DNA from 2 places in the Micromonospora sp. C51 genome. Region 1 is predicted to be linked to the other one. Evidence: riboswitches for the same ligand, from Rfam matches in the RefSeq annotation. Region 1 holds a riboswitch; the other holds the start of a gene.

What was found. A riboswitch is a leader RNA that binds a small molecule or an ion and turns the genes downstream of it on or off. The one in region 1 is predicted to bind thiamine pyrophosphate.
Region 2: linked by a shared signal. The riboswitch ahead of KBX50_RS10280 (thiamine phosphate synthase) and the one ahead of KBX50_RS09535 (ECF transporter S component) in region 1 are both predicted to bind thiamine pyrophosphate.

Annotation. Positions count from the first base shown of each region.
Region 1 is NZ_JAGPXQ010000006.1:6,623-9,995, forward strand. Features, by position in the region: gene KBX50_RS09525 (TIGR03943 family protein) at 1-232, opposite strand, end outside; gene KBX50_RS09530 (permease) at 229-1,233, opposite strand; TPP riboswitch at 1,502-1,607, shown strand; gene KBX50_RS09535 (ECF transporter S component) at 1,680-2,270, shown strand; gene KBX50_RS09540 (ABC transporter ATP-binding protein) at 2,370-3,373, shown strand, end outside.
Region 2 is NZ_JAGPXQ010000006.1:156,428-159,800, forward strand. Features, by position in the region: gene KBX50_RS10275 (ThuA domain-containing protein) at 1-684, opposite strand, end outside; TPP riboswitch at 1,082-1,191, shown strand; gene KBX50_RS10280 (thiamine phosphate synthase) at 1,186-1,809, shown strand; gene thiO (glycine oxidase ThiO) at 1,806-2,981, shown strand; gene thiS (sulfur carrier protein ThiS) at 2,972-3,172, shown strand; gene KBX50_RS10295 (thiazole synthase) at 3,178-3,373, shown strand, end outside.

The sequences.
Region 1 (3,373 bases):
GCCCGTCGTGGCCGACGCCGGGACCGTCGGCCGGGGCCAGCGCGCGGTGGGCCGGCGGGCGCAGCTCGTACCAGAGCGTCATGATCGCGGCGGCGATCAGCAGCAGGCCGGCGGCGATCAGGAAGGGACGCAGACCCTCCTTGACGTAGCGCAGGTAGAGGTCGGTGACGCTGGCCCGGATCACCGCGCCGCCGAGCAGCAGCAGGATCACCGCCTGCGCCTGCCGGTTCACAGCAGCACCGCCCCGGCGCCGACGGCGACCAACAGGGCCACCACGAAGGTGGTCGGCGCGAACCGGAAGGCGAAGCGGCGGCCGAACACACCGGCCTGCATCGAGATCAGCTTGAGATCGACCATCGGCCCCACCACCAGGAAGACCAGTCGGGACGTGAGCGAGAACTGGGACAGCGAGGCAGCGACGAAGGCGTCAGCCTCCGAGCAGAGCGAGAGCAGGACGGCGAGCAGCGCCAGCGCCAGGATCGACAGCCACGCGTTGTCGGCGAGGGTCTGCAACCACCGCTCCGGCACCAGCACGTTGATGCTGGCGGCGGCCATCGCACCGAGCACCAGGAAACCACCGGCGTGGGTCACGTCGTGGCGGACGGCGGCCCAGAAGGCCCGGCCCCGGGACGCGTCGTCCAGCTCCGGCCGGCGCGGCATCCTGATCCACTCGGTGCGCCCGAGCCGCAGCCAGAGCCACCCCATGATCATGGCGACGATCAGGCTGGCGACGCCCCGGGCGAGGACCATCTCGGGGTTGTTCGGGAAGGCGACCGCCGTGGCGGTGAGCACGATCGGGTTGACCGCCGGGGCGGCGAGCAGAAACGCCAGCGCGGCGGCCGGGGTCACGCCCCGCCGGATCAGTGACCCGGCGATCGGCACCGAGCCGCACTCGCAGCCCGGCAGCACCACCCCGGCCGCGCTGGCTGCCGGCACCGCCAACGCCGGGTGCCGGGGCAACGCCTTCGCCCAGAAGGATCGGGGCACGAAGACCGCGATCACGGCGGAGAGCAGCACTCCGAAGGCCAGGAACGGCACTGCCTGCACCATGATCGAGACGAAGACGGTGGTCCAGGTCTGGATGCGGGGATCGTCCAGGGCGGCGGCGATCGGCTCCCGAAAGATGATCAGGATGATCAGCAGCGCCGCGAGAACCTCCACCGAGCCGATCCGGTCACCGAGCCAGCGCCGGGGTGGCTCGCCACCGGCAGGCTCCGGTGGGCGCGTGCCGATGTCGACGCCCCCGGCCGAGGATCGGGGCTCAGGTTCGCCCGGCACGGCCCGGTCAGTGTCTGTGGTCACCCGTCACCCTTCGGCCGTGGCGGATCGGCGGACTGAGATTACCGTCCGGCGCGGATGACGTCGATGGATGTCACAGATTCGCCAAACTTCCGGGAGCCCCCCGGCCACCGGACCAATCGGAGGCGAGTAACCGTCGTGACCTGGGGAGATCACATTGCCGGTGGATCTTCCGTGGTGTTAGCGTCGGCGGGACAGACAACACCTCCGACAGGGGAGCGCACAGCGCTGAGAGTGCGGGTCCGCCCGCAGACCCTCCGTACCTGATCTGGGTAATGCCAGCGCAGGGAGTTCGGTCCACCTCCAGCCCGCCACCGTTCGGCGCCGCCGGCCGGGGCGTGCGTCTTGCCTGGTTCGCATCTGGACTGGGAGCAAACATCGTGCAGACCACTGACAGCAACCGCTGGCGCACCATCGACATCGTGGTGGCGTCGGTCATCGCCGTCACCTTCGGCGTCATCTTCTGGGCCTGGGGCGTGGTGTGGAGCGCCACCGAGGGCGCCTTCAGCTTCTTCCCGCCGGCGCAGACCCTCATCTACGGTGTCTGGCTGGTGCCGGCGGTGCTCGGCGGCCTGGTCATCCGCAAGCCCGGCGCCGCGCTGTACTGCGAACTGCTGGCCGCGATCATCTCGGCCCTGCTGGGCAGCCAGTGGGGCACCATCGTGCTGTTGCAGGGCCTGATGCAGGGGCTCGGCGCCGAGTTGGCCTTCGCCGCCTTCCGGTACCGGTCCTACCGGCTGCCGGTCGCCCTGCTGGCCGGCGCGCTGACCGGCCTGAGCGCGGCGATCTTCGACTTCGTCTACTGGAACGCCGAACGCGACATCGCCACCTACCGCCTGCCCTACGCCGCGCTCACCATCGTCAGCGCCACCGTTATCGCCGGCGCCGGCGCGCACGCCCTGACCCGCGCCCTCACCCGCACCGGCGTCCTGGACCGCTTCCCCGCCGCCCGCGAACGCCCCCTGGTCTGACCTCCCCGGAACTCAACGCGTTGATCATGAGGTTGGCGGCATTTTCGATCTCCACAGCAACGGTCAACCTCATGATCAACGGCGAGAAAGGAGGGTGGGATGGGTGAGGGGGTGTGGGTAAGGGGGTTTGGGTGGCGGCACGCGGGGCGGCGTGACTGGGCGGTGCGCGGGGTTGAGCTGCGGGTGGAGCGCGGCGAGAAGGTGCTGCTGCTGGGGGCGTCCGGGGCCGGCAAGAGCACGTTGCTGGCGGCGCTGGCCGGCCTGCTGCCCGAGGACTCCGGGGAGCACGAGGGCAGCATCGAGATCGACGGCCGGCCGGTCGAGGAGGCCCGGGACCGGGTCGGCATCGTCTTCCAGGACCCGCAGTCCCAGCTCGTCATGGCCCGCAGCGGCGACGACGTGGCGTTCGGGCTGGAGAACCGGGGCGTGCCGGCCGGACAGATCTGGCCGCGGGTGGACGAGGCGCTGCACCGGGTGGGCTTCCCGTACCACCGGGACCGGCCCACCGCGGCGCTCTCCGGCGGCGAACAACAGCGACTCGCCCTGGCCGGCGTGCTGGCGCTGCGTCCCGGTCTGCTGCTGCTGGACGAACCCACCGCCAACCTCGACCCGGCGGGCGCCGCCCTGATCCGCGCGGCGCTCGCCGGGGCGGTGAACGCCGACACCACCCTGATCCTGGTCGAGCACCGGGTCGCCGAGGCGCTGCCGCTGGTCGACCGGGTGGTGGTGCTCGAACCCGGCGGCGGGGTCCGCGCCGACGGCCCACCGGAGGCGGTCTTCGCCGCGCACGGCGACGCCCTCGCCGCCGAGGGGGTCTGGGTGCCCGGCCGGGAGATCCCACCACGCCGGGCCGCCGGCCCGGCCGGCGAGGTGCTGCTCACCGCCGAACAGCTCGGCCAGCCACCCCGGCTGGCCGCCACCGACCTGACCGTACGCGCCGGCGAGGCCCTCGCGGTGCTCGGGCCGAACGGCGCCGGGAAGTCCACCCTGGCGCTGCTGCTCGGCGGACTCCTCCGGCCCGGCACCGGGCGGCTGACGGCCAGCTCGGAACTGGCCGGCAAGGACTCGCGCACCGCACCGCACCGCTGGCGGGCACCGGCGCT
Region 2 (3,373 bases), 150 kb from region 1:
CCAGGACCGGCCACCGTCGAAGTTCTGGCACCAGGCGATCGGGTGGTCGTGCCCCATCGCCCCGCTGCCCGGGCTGTAGCTGCGCTCGTCGAGCGAGGCCAGCACCTGCACCTGACGGGCGCGGGGGTTGGTGCGGAAGTTGTACCACTCGTCGTAACGGGACCACCGCTCCGGCAGGTGCCGGGTCGACTCGTGGGTGGTGTCCTCGACCTTCACCGTCGCCGTCTGGTTGGCCGGGTGGTTGTTGAAGTAGGCACCGACCAGTTGGCCGTACCAGGCCCAGTCGTACTCGGTGTCCGACGCGGCGTGCACGCCGACGTATCCGCCACCGGCGCGGATGTATCGCTCGAAGGCCGCCTGCTGGCTGGCGTTGAGCACATCACCCGTGGTCGACAACCAGATGACCGCCTGGAACCTGGCGAGGTTGGTGTCGGTGAAGGCGGCGCTGTCCTCGGTGGTGGTGACGGTGAACCCGTTCGCCGTGCCGAGTTGCTGGATCGCGCTGATGCCGGCCGGGATCGAGTCGTGTCGGAATCCGGCGGTCTTGGAGAAGACCAGGACGGAGAACGGCTCCGCCGCCGCCGCGGCGACCGGAACGGTGGGGCGGGCGGCCTGAGCGGCGGCGGGGCCGGTGATCGGGGCCGGTGCGGCGGCCAGGATGAGTGCAAGGGCGAGTAGCGCCATGGTGACTGCGGCGAGCGGGGCTCGGCGCCGACTGAGTCGGGGCACGAAGATCTCCTCTGTCCGTGGGACGGTCCGGAGTGGACGGCGGTGGTCACTCCCGTCGGTCCGACCGCCCATACCTGACGAGCGAGGTCTGGGTGCCGACTCAGCCGATCCGATCACTCAATTTGCGTTAGTGAATCTAGTTTCGAGCAAGGTGGAGCCTTGTAACGTTTTGGTAACGAGGCCATTTGTATTGGTGTGAGTCACTGCATATCCGGCCTTTTTCCGGCCCGCCGTGCTGCCGCGGGTCCGTTCAGCAGGCCGTGGCGGAGTCGGCATGACCGGGTGGCCCGCACCGCCACCGGCGGCGCGGGACGGGCTTGGCGGAGCCGGCGAAACGACGTACGGTGACACCCAACGAACCCACGGGAGCCCGGTGTACCGGGCTGAGAGGGGGGCTGTGAGCCCCCGACCGTCGAACCTGATCCGGGTAATGCCGGCGCAGGGAGGAGTGTTGCCGTGCCGTCCCTGGGGCGACTGCATCTGATCACCGACACCCGACCCGGGCGGGATCCGCTCGCCGTGCTCCGTGCCGTGCTCCCGGTGGCCCACAGCCAGCTGGTGGTGCAGGTCCGCGTGGAGGACAGCGAGACGGACCGGCAGGCGTACGAGCTGACCCGGCAGGTGTTGGCCCTCGGCACGCCGTACGGGGTGCCCTGCCTGGTCAACGACCGACTGCACGTGGCACTGGCCACCGGCGCCGCCGGCGGTCACGTCGGTGCCGACGACCTGCCCGTGGCGGCGGCCCGGGAGGTGCTCGGACCGGCGGCGGTGCTGGGTGCCACCGCGCGGGAACCGGCAACCGCGCTCGCGGCGGTAACCGCCGGGGCGAGCTACCTGGGGGTGGGGCCGTGCCGCGCCACCGCCACCAAGGACGGGCTGCCACCGCCGATCGGTGTGGCCGGTGTCCGGGCGGTGGTCGAGGCGGTCGAGGTGCCGGTGATCGCCATCGGTGGGGTGACGGCGGCGGACGTGCCCGGGTTGCGGGCCGCCGGCGCGTACGGGGTGGCGGTGGTCGGTGCGCTCTCCGGAGCCACCGATCCCGCCCGCGCCGCCGCCGAGCTGGTTCGGGCGCTGGCATGACCGGACGCCCCGCCACCACCGACGTGCCGCAGCGCCGTCCCGATGTGGCCGTCGTGGGGGGCGGTCCGATCGGGTGGGCGGTCGCCTGGCGGTGCGCGGCGCGCGGGTTGCGGGTGGTCGTGCACGATCCGGCACCCGGGTCGGGTGCCTCGTACGTGGCTGCCGGCATGTTGGCACCGGTCGCCGAGGCGTACTTCGGCGAGCGGGAGCTGACCGCCCTGCTGACCGAGTCGGCCGGCCGCTGGCCCGGGTTCGCCGCCGAACTGACCGAGGTGACCGGCACCGACATCGGCTACCGGACCGAGGGCACCCTGATGGTCGGGCTGACCGCCGACGACCTCGCCGAGGCGCGTCGGCTCTGGGCGTACCAGCAGGAGCTGGGGTTGCCGGTGACGCCCCTGCGCCCGTCGCCGCTGCGCGAGCGCGAGCCGGCGCTGGCGCCCCGGGTGCGCGGCGGCGCGCTCGCCGCCACCGACCATCAGGTCGACCCGCGTCGGCTGGTACCGGCGTTGCGGCTGGCGGCGGAGCGGGCGGGAGCGGTGCTGGTCGCCGAGCCGGTGCGCCGGCTGTCCGACGTCACGGCCGGCGCGACCGTGGTCGCCGCCGGCTGCGGCAGCGCGGCCCTGACCGGCCTGCCGGTCCGGCCGGTCAAGGGACAGGTGCTGCGGCTGCGCGCGCCGGATGGCGGGCCGCCCGGCTTTCGGCACGTGATCCGGGGGTACGCCGATGGCGAGCACGTCTACCTGGTGCCGCGCGACAGCGGCGAGGTGGTCGTCGGCGCGACCGTCGAGGAGCGCTCCGACCTGGACGTCTCCGCCGGAGCGGTGCTGCGGCTGCTGCGGGCCGCCGTCGACCTGCTGCCCGAGATCGCCGAGTACGACCTGGTGGAGGCGCTGGCGGGGCTGCGCCCGGGCACACCGGACAATGCGCCGATCCTGGGCCCGTTGCCGGGGCACCCGGACGTCCTGGTCGCCACCGGTCACCACCGGCACGGGATCGTGCTGACCCCGATCACCGCAGACCTGATCACCGATCTGGTCACCGGGGAGGGCAACTCCGACGCACTGCTGGCGCCCTTCCGGCCGGACCGGTTCGCCGAACCGCCCGGCGTCGTGGGCGCAACGGTCGCTGGCACTTTTCCGTACTCGACGGAGGACAACTCGTGGAACTGACGGTGAACGGTGCCGGGCGCAGCCTGCCGGACGGACTGACCGTGGCCGACCTGGTCCGCGACATCACCGGCCAGCAGCGCGGTGTCGCGGTGGCGGTCAACGGTGAGGTGGTGCCGCGTACCGGTTGGCCGGCGACGGTGCTGCGCGGCGGTGACCGGGTCGAGGTGCTCAGCGCCGCCCAGGGCGGGTGAGCCGGATGGACAACGAATCGAGCCCCTTCGAGCTGGGCGGTGTCCGGTTCAACTCGCGGCTGATCCTCGGTACCGGCGGAGCGGCCAACCTCCACGTGCTGGAGCAGGCGATCCGGGCGTCCGGCACCGAGTTGGTCACCCTGGCGCTGCGCCGGGTCGAGACGGTGCCCGGCGGCTCGGGCGGTCTGCTGGACCTGCTCG